DNA from 3 places in the Erwinia sp. 1181_3 genome. Region 1 is predicted to be linked to each of the others. Evidence: predicted binding sites of a transcription regulator. Region 1 holds the regulator's gene; each other region holds the start of a gene.

Region 1 (4,053 bases):
TGGAGATCGCACTGCGCAGCTGCTCGTCGTTGCCAAACACGCGCAAATGCGGGTCGGTATGGAAATAAATATCATGGCGGCCGTTACTGAGCGTTTCCGCTTCACGCTGCAACACCCGCAGCATCATCGGCACATCCACGGTTTCCTGCAAATCGATCGCCGGAGCAGCTTCAATGCGTGACAAGGTCAGCAGCTGTTTCACCAGGCTGTCCATGCGTTTAGTCTGCTCCTGCATGGTGTGCAGCGCCTTATCGCGCAGACTGCCCTCCAGCACGGAATCGTTCATCATCTCCAGATACCCCTGCAATACGGTGAGCGGCGTACGCAGTTCATGGCTGACATTAGCAAAGAAGTTACGCCGGGCCCCTTCCAGCTGATGCATCTGGGTGACATCACGCGCCACCAGCAACCATTGCCCTTCACTGTAAGGCATCACACGAAATTCAAGATGGCGATGGCTGTTCAGCACCAGCGTAAGCGGGCGAGAAAAATCACGCTGACGCAGATAGCGGGTAAACTCGGGGTAACGCAGCAGATTGAGGATATTCTGCCCGTTATCTTCCGGCCAGCGCAGCCCCAGCATCTGCTGTGCGAGGCCGTTGCACCAAAAAATCGTCCCCTCTTCGGTGGTCAGTACCACCGCATCAGGCAGAGATTCTGCACCGCTACGAAAACGTTTGATCAGATGACCGAGTTCACGGCGGCGGCGGCGGTTACGCGCCTGCATTTGATACAGGCCGTAAAACAGCGGTTCCCAGCTGCCACGGCCGCTGGGAGGTGTCATGCTGCGGTCAACCCACAGCCAGTGAGAGAGTCGAAGTAAGTTGTTGAAATGAAAGCCCAGCACACAGAGTACTGAGATTAACAGCAGCCAGGGGAGCCAACCCACCAGCAGCCCGAGCAGTAACGCGGGCAAACCGGCAAGCAGCAGCTCAAACAATAATCTCTTCCAGGAGAGGCGTTCCAACACGGTTCAGACTCCAGCGCGAACAATCAATAGCGTGCAGAGAAACGATAACCTGTTCCGCGAACCGTCTGCACCATACGATCGTGCCCGGTCAGTTCCAGCGCCTTACGTAAGCGACGAATGTGCACATCAACGGTACGATCTTCGACGTAAACGTTAGTTCCCCAGACATGGTTTAGCAACTGCTCACGGCTGTAAACACGCTCAGGATGCGTCATAAAGAAGTGCAGCAATTTATATTCGGTCGGCCCCATTTCCAGCGGTTGCGTGTCAGACATCACGCGATGCGATGACGGATCAAGACTCAGCCCCTGCATTTCAATCACCTCTTCCACCGCCATCGGTGAAATACGGCGCATCACCGCTTTAATACGGGCCACCAGCTCTTTGGGTGAGAAGGGTTTCGTAATGTAATCGTCGGCACCCACTTCCAGGCCACGGACGCGATCTTCTTCTTCGCCACGCGCGGTCAGCATCATAACCGGAATATCCCGGGTCATGGCTTCACGCTTCAGATGCTTAATAAACTGAATGCCGGAACCACCCGGGAGCATCCAGTCCAGCAGGATTAAATCCGGCCACGGCTCAATGAGCATACTTACTGCGCTGTCATAGTCCTCGGCTTCGATCGGTTGATAGTCATTTTGTTCCAGAACGAAACACAACATCTCACGGATTGGGGCTTCATCTTCAACCACCAGAATGCGCTTGGCCATTATTGCTCCTGCTACAGTGACAGGTTGTCACGGGGATATGCGGCGCCATTATGCGTCAGTTTTATGACACTTTTATGAAAAAAGCACCCCCTAAAAGCATTGATGGAATTAAATAAAATCCCCTCCTCATCAATATGTTTATCTGCTCTGAATAATTCGGGATGCAGGACAGGTATAATACTCCCCACGCTTTCTGCCATGAAAGGACCCCCATGCGCATCATTCATACTGCCGACTGGCATCTTGGCCAGTTTTTCTACACCAAAAGCCGGGCAGCCGAGCACCAGGCATTTCTTGACTGGCTGCTGGTGAACGCAGAAGCACAGCAGGCGGATGCGATTATTGTGGCAGGCGATATCTTTGATACTGGCTCTCCGCCGAGCTACGCGCGTGAGCTGTATAACCGCTTCGTGGTCAATCTGCAGCAGACCGGCTGTCAACTGGTGGTACTGGGCGGCAATCACGATTCAGTCGCCATGCTGAATGAATCCCGCGAGCTGCTGGCCTGCCTGAACACTCGGGTGATCGCCGCCGCCTGCGACGATGTTCGTCAACAGGTTCTGGTTCTTAATCGCCGCGATGGCCAGCCAGGAGCACTGCTGTGCGCCATTCCATTTTTGCGCCCGCGCGATATTCTGCGCAGCCAGAGCGGGCAGTCAGGGCGTGAAAAGCAGCAAAGCCTGCTGGAAGCCATAACTGAACACTATCAGCAGTGCTGGCAGGAAGCGCTGAAACAACGTGATGCGCTGGGCCTGCCGCTACCCATTATTGCCACCGGCCATCTGACAACGATGGGCGTGACCAAAAGCGATGCGGTGCGTGATATCTATATCGGCACGCTGGATGCCTTCCCCGCCGATTGTTTTCCCCCTGCGGACTATATCGCCCTGGGGCATATCCATCGCGCTCAGCGCATTGCCGATAGCGATCATATTCGCTACAGCGGCTCGCCGATCCCGCTCAGTTTTGATGAGCTGGGTAAAGCCAAAAGCGTGTTTCAGGTCGACTTCAGCAACGGCAAACTCAGCGCGGTCGAAGCCTTACCGATCCCGTTATTCCAGCCAATGCAGATGATCAAAGGCTCTCTGGAACAGATTGAGCAGCAGTTGGCGGCTCTCACGGCCGATCCACAGGGTGGCACCATCTGGCTGGACATTGAAATCGTCACCGATGCTTACCTCAGTGAGTTACAGCGCCGTATCCAGGAGCTGACCGAATCCCTGCCCGTAGAAGTGGTGCTGCTGCGTCGCAGCCGCGAACAGCGCGAACAGGTGATCGCCCGACAGAACAATGAAACGCTGAATGAATTGAGTGTTGAAGAGGTGTTTTCCCGCCGTCTGGCGCTGGAGGCCGAGGAACCTGAACGGCTGGAACGCGCCAGAGTGCTGTTTGCTCAAACGCTGGAAGCCGTTCGCCATGAGGAGCAGCCATCATGAAAATTCTGACGCTGCGCTTTAAAAACCTCAACTCGCTGAAGGGTGAGTGGAAAATCGACTTCACCGCAGAACCTTTTGCCAGCAACGGCCTGTTCGCTATTACCGGCCCGACGGGCGCAGGTAAAACCACCCTGCTGGATGCCATCTGCCTCGCGTTGTATCACGAAACACCGCGCCTGAAAGGCATCACTCAGTCGCAAAATGATCTGATGACCCGTGACACCGCCGAGTGTCTGGCAGAAGTCGAATTTGAGGTGAAAGGCGTTGCCTGGCGCGCCTTCTGGAGCCAGAGCCGCGCACGCGGTGCTGCCGATGGTAACCTGCAGGCACCGCGGGTTGAGCTGGCACGCTGTAGCGATAATCACATCGTGGCCGACAAGGTCAAAGATAAGCTGGAGAGGGTAGCCAGCCTGACCGGGCTGGACTTCGAACGCTTCACCAAATCGATGATGCTGTCACAAGGGCAGTTTGCCGCGTTCCTCAATGCCGATGCCAATAAACGTGCCGAGCTACTGGAAGAGCTGACCGGCACCGAAATATACGGTCGACTGTCGGCGGCGGTGTTTGATCGCCATAAACAGGCGAAGGTGACGCTGGATACCCTGCGCGCCCAGTCCAGCGGTATGAGTTTGCTCACCGAAGAGCAGTGCGCCCTCCTTAACAGCCAGCTGGCACAAAGTGTGGAGCAGGAGCAGGTGCTTACTTCACAACAGCAGATCCAACTGAAAAAAAGTCAGGAACTGCAACAGATTGAACGCTTGCAACGGGAGCAGCAACAGCTGACCGTCAGCGCGCAGCAGCTGGATCAACAGCAGGAGCAGGCACAGCAGGCGCTGGTTCTGGCCACGCAGCAGCAAGAGCAGATCGTGCAGGCGCAGGCGCAACACCAGACGCTGCGTTTGCAACAGGAAACCCTGATCGCCGAACAGGTCCT
Region 2 (4,053 bases), on a different contig from region 1:
CACAGGGACTGTTGCCGATGAAGCGCCCGCATCTGAAGTTGAAAACGGCAGAAAAAGGAGACCAGGCATGACTCAGCCTCTGTTAGCCGTTAATGGCCTGATGATGCGTTTTGGTGGTTTGCTGGCCGTCAATAATGTGGAACTGGAGCTGCGCCCGCAGGAAATCGTCTCGCTTATCGGCCCGAATGGCGCCGGTAAAACCACAGTGTTTAACTGCCTGACGGGGTTCTATCGCCCGACGGGTGGCTCTATCACGCTGGGGGACAAGCAGCTTGCGGGTCTGCCTGGGCAGAAAATCGCACGCATGGGGATTGTCCGTACCTTCCAGCATGTGCGCCTGTTCCGCGAAATGACGGTCATTGAAAACCTGCTGGTTGCCCAGCATCAGCATCTGAAAAGCGGTGTGTTTTCTGGTCTGTTGAAAACGCCGGCCTTCCGTAAAGCGGAAAGCGAAGCGCTTGACCGCGCAGCGACCTGGCTGGACCGCGTCGGGTTGCTGGCGCTGGCTAACCGCCAGGCGGGTAACCTCGCTTACGGGCAGCAACGCCGTCTTGAGATCGCCCGCTGCATGGTGACGCGTCCGGAAATCCTGATGCTGGATGAACCGGCTGCCGGCCTGAACCCGAAAGAAACTCACGAGCTGGATGAGCTGATTGCGGAACTGCGCAACCAGCACAACGTTTCGGTACTGTTGATTGAACATGATATGAAACTGGTAATGGGTATTTCTGACCGTATTTACGTGGTCAACCAGGGAACGCCGCTGGCTAACGGTACGCCGGACGAGATCCGCAATAACCCGGACGTGATCCGTGCTTATCTGGGAGAAGCATAATATGAGTCAGGCTATGCTTTCCCTGAATAATATCAGTGCGCATTACGGCAAAATCCAGGCGTTGCACAATGTCAGTCTGCATATTAATCAGGGCGAAATTGTCACCCTGATTGGTGCGAACGGTGCGGGTAAAACCACCATTCTCGGGACGCTGTGCGGGGAACCGCGTGCCACCGAGGGGTCAATTACCTTCGACGGTAAAGACATTACCGACTGGCAGACGGCGCGTATTATGCGTGAGGCGATTGCCATTGTGCCGGAAGGGCGTCGCGTCTTCTCGCGTATGACGGTGGATGAGAATCTGGCAATGGGCGGTTTCTTTGCCGAGCGTCAGCAGTATCAGCAGCGCATCAAACGTGTGTATGAGCTGTTCCCCCGTCTTTATGAGCGCCGTGTACAGCGTGCCGGCACCATGTCTGGCGGTGAACAGCAGATGCTGGCCATTGGCCGTGCGCTGATGAGCCAGCCGCGTCTGTTGCTGCTGGACGAGCCATCGCTGGGCCTGGCCCCGATCATTATCCAGCAGATTTTCGACACCATCGAACAGCTGCGTCAGGAAGGCATGACGATTTTCCTCGTTGAACAGAATGCCAACCAGGCGCTGAAGCTGGCCGACCGGGGCTACGTGCTCGAAAACGGTCATGTGGTGCTGGAAGATACCGGGGCTGCGTTGTTGGCCAATGAAGCGGTACGTAGTGCGTATTTAGGCGGTTAATGTCCGGGGCGGGCATGCCAGTAAAACAGGGCGGGCATGCCCGACCCCTACGTTATCCGTTGGGGCGAGGCATGCCTCGCCCGATATCAATAATGCATCCCCGACCGTCACCTCGCTGTCACCTCACTGTCATAACTTCGTTATTTTTCTGTCATTTTCGCATGTCATGTTACCTCCCGACTCAAAGAATGCGCGATAACGCGCCTTACAACACCGGGTACAGGAAACCGACATGTCATCAATCGCCTTTCGTCATACCGCACTTAGCGTGGTACTGGGACTGACTCTTAGCGCCAATGCGCTGGCCGCCACTGAGATCCCATTCTGGCACTCAATGGAAGGTGCGCTGGGTGAAGAAGTTAACTCGCTGGCCACCCGCTTTAACGCAGAAAACCCTGACTATAAAATCGTGCCAACCTACAAAGGTAACTACGAGCAGAGCATGTCAGCGGGTATTGCTGCCATTCGTTCTGGCAAAGCCCCAGCGATTTTGCAGGTGTACGAAGTCGGTACGGCCACGATGATGGCATCGAAAGCGATTGTTCCGGTCAATGAAGTGTTTAAAAACGCGGGCATTGCGATGGATCCGAAGCAGTTTGTGCCCGCCGTGGCGGGCTATTACAGCGATTCCAAAGGCCAGCTGATCTCCCAGCCTTTTAACAGCTCTACCCCGGTGCTGTACTACAACAAAGACGCCTTTAAAAAAGCCGGCCTTGACCCAGAGCAGCCGCCAAAAACCTGGCAGGATCTGGCGAAATATACGGAAGCACTGCGTAAAGCGGGCATGACCTGTGGTTACGCCAGCGGCTGGCAGGGCTGGATCCAGATTGAGAACTTCAGCGCCTGGCATGGTCTGCCCGTTGCCACCAAAAACAACGGTTTTGACGGCACTGACTCGGTACTGGAATTCAACAAACCGACGCAGGTTCGCCACATTGCCCTGTTGGAAGAGATGAATAAGAAGGGTGATTTCACCTACTTCGGCCGTAAAGATGAATCCACCGCCAAGTTCTATAACGGCGACTGTGCCATCACCACCGCCTCTTCCGGCTCGCTGGCGGATATCCGTAGCCACGCCAAGTTCAACTACGGCGTAGGCATGATGCCGTACGATGCAACCGTGCCGAACGCGCCACAGAACGCCATCATCGGTGGGGCCAGCCTGTGGGTCATGAAAAACAAAGATGCAGAAACCTACAAAGGCGTCGCCAAGTTCATGCAGTTCCTGGCGAAACCAGAAATTGCTGCTGAATGGCACCAGAAAACCGGTTACCTGCCGATCACCACGGCCGCGTATGAGCTGACCAAACAGCAGGGTTTCTATGACAAGAATCCGGGTGCAGACATTGCGACGCGTCAGATGCTGAACAAAGATCCACTGCCGTTCACCAAAGGGATGCGTCTGGGCAATATGCCGCAGATCCGTACCGTGGTGGATGAGGAGCTGGAAAGCGTCTGGACGGGCAAGAAAACCCCGCAGGCGGCACTGGATAGCGCCGTTGAACGTGGTAATCAACTGCTGCGTCGTTTCGAACAACAGACCAAATAACGTAGACGCATGTAGGGGTGGATCCCCGATCCGCCCATCAGGGCCGACCAGAACAGCGGTCGGCCCCTGTGACGTTTTTCGCACGAGATAAACCTTTATGTCCCAACCTCGTCCCGTATTTCGCGCCAAAGCACTGCCCTACCTGCTGGTGCTGCCACAGCTGTTAATCACGATCATTTTCTTCCTCTGGCCCGCGGGCGAAGCCCTGTGGTACTCGGTCCAAAACGTCGATCCTTTCGGCATCTCCAGCACGTTTGTCGGACTGGAAAACTTTATTCGCCTGTTTAGCGACAGCTACTACCTTGATTCCTTCTGGACCACGCTGGTGTTCAGCGGTCTGGTCACCGTGATTGGTCTGGTGGTGTCACTGCTGTTTGCCGCGCTGGTCGACTACGTGCTGCGCCTTAAACGCTTTTATCAGACGCTGATGCTGCTGCCTTATGCGGTGGCTCCTGCGGTAGCGGCGGTGCTGTGGATGTTTCTGTTCAGCCCGGGCCTCGGTCTGATTACCCATTTCTTAGGGCTGCTGGGTTACAGCTGGAACCATGCGCAAAATAGCGGCCAGGCGATGTTCCTGGTCGTTTTGGCCTCGATCTGGCAGCAAATGAGCTACAACTTCCTGTTCTTCTTTGCCGCGTTGCAGTCTATTCCTAAATCCCTGGTAGAGGCGGCCGCGATTGACGGCGCAGGCCCGGTGCGGCGTTTCTTCAGCCTGTCGTTGCCGCTGATCGCCCCGGTGGGTTTCTTCCTGGTGGTCGTCAATCTGGTGTACGCCTTCTTTGATACCTTCCCGGTGATTGATGCCGCCACGGGCGGTGGCCCGGTACAGGCGACGACGACGCTGATTTATAAAATTTACCGTGAAGGCTTTGCCGGTCTGGATCTCTCCTCGTCCTCTGCGCAGTCCGTGGTGCTGATGGTGCTGGTGATTATTCTGACGGTGATTCAGTTCCG
Region 3 (4,053 bases), on a different contig from region 1:
CCAGGTGATCAAAGCGCTGCGTGATAGGCCGGGCGTGACAATACGCCAGTCGGACAAACTGCATGCCAAAGTCATCGCCGGGGCGAAACAGGCGCTGGTCGGTTCGGCCAATTTTTCCGCTAACGGATTAAATCTTGAAGGCAGCGAGCAGTCCTGGTGGGATGAAGCCGGACTGTTAACCGAGGACCCCGGGCAGATCGCAGCTATCCATCAATGGTTTGCCGCGCAGTGGGAAGCATCACGCGACATTAGCGATAAAGACCTGCAACTGGCCCAGCTGCGATGGTCACAGCGGCGAGCCAACCGAACCGCATCGGCACCGATTCACGCATTTGAACGCCTGCGCCCCACCGATGCTGAAGACAGGGAAATCTACCTGGTGATTTATAATGAGGCGATGTCGCAGGACGGTGAAAAGGCCTTCCAGGAAGAGCAGAAAAAACGGACCTGTCAGCCACAAACGGATATCACTGTGTTACCGCCCCTGTATGAAGGCTGGCCAGATTTGCCAACGAACACCTTGCTGATAGACCTGTATTACGAGGAAGGGAGGAAGATGGAGTGCGCGGGCATTTTTACGCGTACCCTGCAGGATATCAATTTCACCTATTCCGATGGCAGTGCGGGCCATCTGGCGTTGTGCGTTCAGGAAGACAAGGTCATGGGTTATCTGTTTGATGATAAAGAGGCCAGATTGTTCGTGAAGCAAATCCGGCCTTTTATAAAGAAAATCCTGCAACACGCTACAGGTTCAGAGAAGAGTCGCTCTGTGTGCATCCCTTTTTCAGAGGTACTCCACATCTGCCAGCAGTCACGTTAACCAGCATCAGGATGGGGACGACGCACAGTTCGTCGCCCCACCTTATCGTTACTTGATCGCCAGAGCAGCCTTGATGGTATAGAACAGATCGGTTTGATCGGTCAGACCGACCACATTCGCCGCATGAGGACCATATGCCGCAATGCGCAGTTGCGTGCCGGTGTGGCCCTGAGAATCTTCTTCCGAATTGCCGTAGCTGATGGTCATCGGGCTGCCATCTTTAGTGATCAGCGTCTGCGTCAGGCCCGGTGCCTTGCTGTCATTGGCAATGATCTGGCTGGAGTGCGCATGGTCAGCGGTGACAATCACCAGTGTGTTGCCGTCCTTACGCGCAAATTCCAGCGCCTTTTGTACCGCTTCATCCAGATCGACCGTTTCACCAATCTGGCCGCACGGATTAGCCGCATGATCCTGCTTATCAATAGATGCCCCTTCCACCTGAAGGAAGAAGCCCTGCGGCTTGCTGCTTAGCAGTGAGATGGCTTTATCGGTCATCTGGGCCAGGGTTGGCGTTGATGCCGGACGTTCCGCATTCACTTCACAGGTGATCGGTTTCCCGTCCAGGTTACCGTGATAAGTGGCTTTCGGCCCTTTCCAGCGCACCGGCATATTGCCGTCAGCAAACAGCCCCAGTACCGGCTTATCGTCGCCCGCTTCGCTCAGGCCGTTCATCCCCTCGAGATCGCTCACCAGCTGATAGCCGCGCAGCTTCGCCTGCTCTTGCAGAGTTTTGCCCTGCCATTCGCCCGCTTTCGCCGTCTCACTGAAGGTTTTCCCACCGCCGCCGAAAGTGACGTCCGCGCGGGCATTCAGCAATTGCTCAGCGATGGAACCTTTACCGCCCTTTTCCAGCGCGTTGGTGGCACAGAGTTCGCTGGTTTTCACCGGGCCATAGCATTTACGTGAGGTAACATGGGCAATCTGCGCGGCCGGGGTGGCATCTTCCAGTTCGGCGGTAGATACGTTACCCGTGGCTTTACCGGCGGCTTTAGCCAGTTCCAGCAGTGAAGGATAATCTTTACCGTTCACATCCACGCCGATGGCGCCATTATAGGATTTTACCCCGGTGGCCCAGGCGGTGGCAGAAGCCGCAGAATCGGTGACGTAGTCGGGTTTATGGCTTTTTTTATCCAGCGAGTAATGGGTGTACTGACCGGTCAGCGGCAGTGCATCAATACCTTTAAAGAAACCGCCCGCACCTTCTGCATAGTTACGCGCTGCCGTGATTTCAGAGTCACCCATGCCATCGCCGATCAGCAAAATGACATTTTTCGCCGTGGTATTGTTTAACGAGGCTTTAATTGCCTCGGTCTGATCACCGGTCAGGCGGCGTGCACCACCGGGCTGGGTGATATCCCCCTGTGCGGCACGATTCCAGGTGGCAATATCCGCCACGGCAGAGGAGCAAATCAGCGAGGTCAGCAGGGAAAGAGCAAAGGCTTTGTGTTTCATTGTTGGCGATCTCCATGAATAAATTTAACTTAATGTTTCTGCGCCACAGTCTGCGATACAACTATTTCATTTTCGTGTCAGCCACGTGACAGGGAGATTTCATCGCCGGGTATGCTGATGATGGAATTTTGCGACTGCTCATGAGTTAAGCGAATAGAACCATAGGGAAAAATACTACTTGACCCATTAACGGCGACTGCCTATAGTACCGCCCCGTTACCCCCTGTGGGTGACGGCAGTAAAATATGGTGAGGTGTCCGAGTGGCTGAAGGAGCACGCCTGGAAAGTGTGTATACGGCAACGTATCGAGGGTTCGAACCCCTCTCTCACCACCATATTCTGAGAGAATGCCTGAACGAAAGTTCAGGCATTTTTTTTGCCTGTCATTCCGTGGAGAGAGGGAGTGAAGAACCCTCGCCAGGGTTCGACAAAACGGCAGGATAGCCGTTTTGCACAGCCGCAGGCTGCCCGTAGGGCGAGCGCCAGGGATGGCGCGAGTGATCCCCCTCTCTCACCACCATATTCTAAGAGAATGCCTGAACGAAAGTTCAGGCATTTTTTTTGCCTGTACGTAGGGGTCGGGCATGCCCGACCTGGACGAGGCATGCCTCGCCCCTACATCAGGGAAGGTACGAGTCTCGCCCTATTCAAGAATAATGCCTGTACGTAGGGGGCGGGCATGCCCGACCCGGGACGAGGTATCAGGGATGACCCCATCAAAACAATAAATGTGATCTGCCGCACAAACGGACTACTCGAATATCCTCCACATTTATTATCTTGACCCCCTTTATTCTCACCTCTTATAACAGCCAGGTATCCCATGAATGATATTACCCAACTGCTGAAAAGCCATCGCAGCGATCGTAGCTACCTTGATAAACCTGTCGCCGACAGCATTATTGATGACATTGTTGAAGCAGCGTGGCTTGCACCGACCTCCGTCAACTCGCAGCAGGTATCACTGGTTGTTGTACGCGATGCCGCTACCCGCGCCCGCATTGCCGAAATCGCCGGTGGCCAACCGTGGATCGCAAAAGCACCGGTATTTATCACCTTCGTGCTGGATATGTACAAAAGCCAGCAGGGTATTGCCGCAGAAGGTAAAACGCAGATTGCGCATGAAAGCCTGGAAAGCCTGATCTCTGGATCGACTGATATTGGTATCGCGCTGGGTGCGGTGATGACGGCGGCCCGTTCACACGGGCTGGGCGTCGTGCCGATTGGCGGGATCCGCCGTGAACCAGAAGCCATGATTGAGCTGCTGAATCTGCCTGAACTGACCTTCCCGGTGGCGGGCGTGGTGCTGGGCTATGTCGATGAACCCGCCGTGCAGAAGCCCCGCATGTCGCTGGCAGGCTTCCGTCACGAAGAACGTTATGACAGCACCTCATTGCCAGACGTGATTAAAGCTTACAACGAAGTTCTGGTGGCACACTGGAACAGTACCGGGCGTACCGATGGTGATAACTGGGGCAACAACACCGCCAGCTATTATCAGAATATCTATTTCCCGAACGTTCAGCCGGCTATCCTGAAACAGGGTTTCGGCATCAATAAATAAACAAAAAAAGCCCGGCACTGCCGGGCTTTGATTCGTACAGGGCGATCGCAGACCGCCCCGCTTTCATCTCTGATTAACTGTAAGCAAGCAGTGCTCGTTGGCAAAGCTCTGAACGCACACAGTCCTCTTTATCAAAACGTACCACGCCAATCATCTCGTCTTCCTCGAAGCGCGCCATCGCGTCGCTGAGGCCAGACTTCACATGAGCCGGCAAGTC

Evidence for each region. Region 1 encodes PhoB, which activates phosphate uptake and scavenging genes when phosphate is short. Its sites were predicted from a motif close to CTGTCATAAAACTGNCNNAT; they were not measured.
Region 2: a site for PhoB is predicted at 1,666-1,685, ahead of ugpB (sn-glycerol-3-phosphate ABC transporter substrate-binding protein UgpB). Genes of this name have one in related genera too.
Region 3: a site for PhoB is predicted at 2,334-2,353, ahead of phoA (alkaline phosphatase). Genes of this name have one in related genera too.

What each region holds. Positions count from the first base shown of each region.
Region 1 covers NZ_VTDE01000003.1:183,698-187,750, forward strand. Annotated here, with positions in the region: gene phoR (phosphate regulon sensor histidine kinase PhoR) at 1-970, opposite strand, end outside; gene phoB (phosphate response regulator transcription factor PhoB) at 994-1,683, opposite strand; gene sbcD (exonuclease subunit SbcD) at 1,896-3,119, shown strand; gene FY046_RS09220 (AAA family ATPase) at 3,116-4,053, shown strand, end outside.
Region 2 covers NZ_VTDE01000005.1:101,725-105,777, reverse strand. Annotated here, with positions in the region: gene FY046_RS14980 (high-affinity branched-chain amino acid ABC transporter permease LivM) at 1-71, shown strand, start outside; gene livG (high-affinity branched-chain amino acid ABC transporter ATP-binding protein LivG) at 68-835, shown strand; gene livF (high-affinity branched-chain amino acid ABC transporter ATP-binding protein LivF) at 837-1,550, shown strand; gene ugpB (sn-glycerol-3-phosphate ABC transporter substrate-binding protein UgpB) at 1,783-3,099, shown strand; gene ugpA (sn-glycerol-3-phosphate ABC transporter permease UgpA) at 3,197-4,053, shown strand, end outside.
Region 3 covers NZ_VTDE01000001.1:396,928-400,980, forward strand. Annotated here, with positions in the region: gene FY046_RS01830 (hypothetical protein) at 1-820, shown strand, start outside; gene phoA (alkaline phosphatase) at 869-2,272, opposite strand; tRNA gene FY046_RS01840 (tRNA-Ser) at 2,520-2,607, shown strand; gene FY046_RS01845 (NADPH-dependent oxidoreductase) at 3,096-3,836, shown strand; gene phoH (phosphate starvation-inducible protein PhoH) at 3,910-4,053, opposite strand, start outside.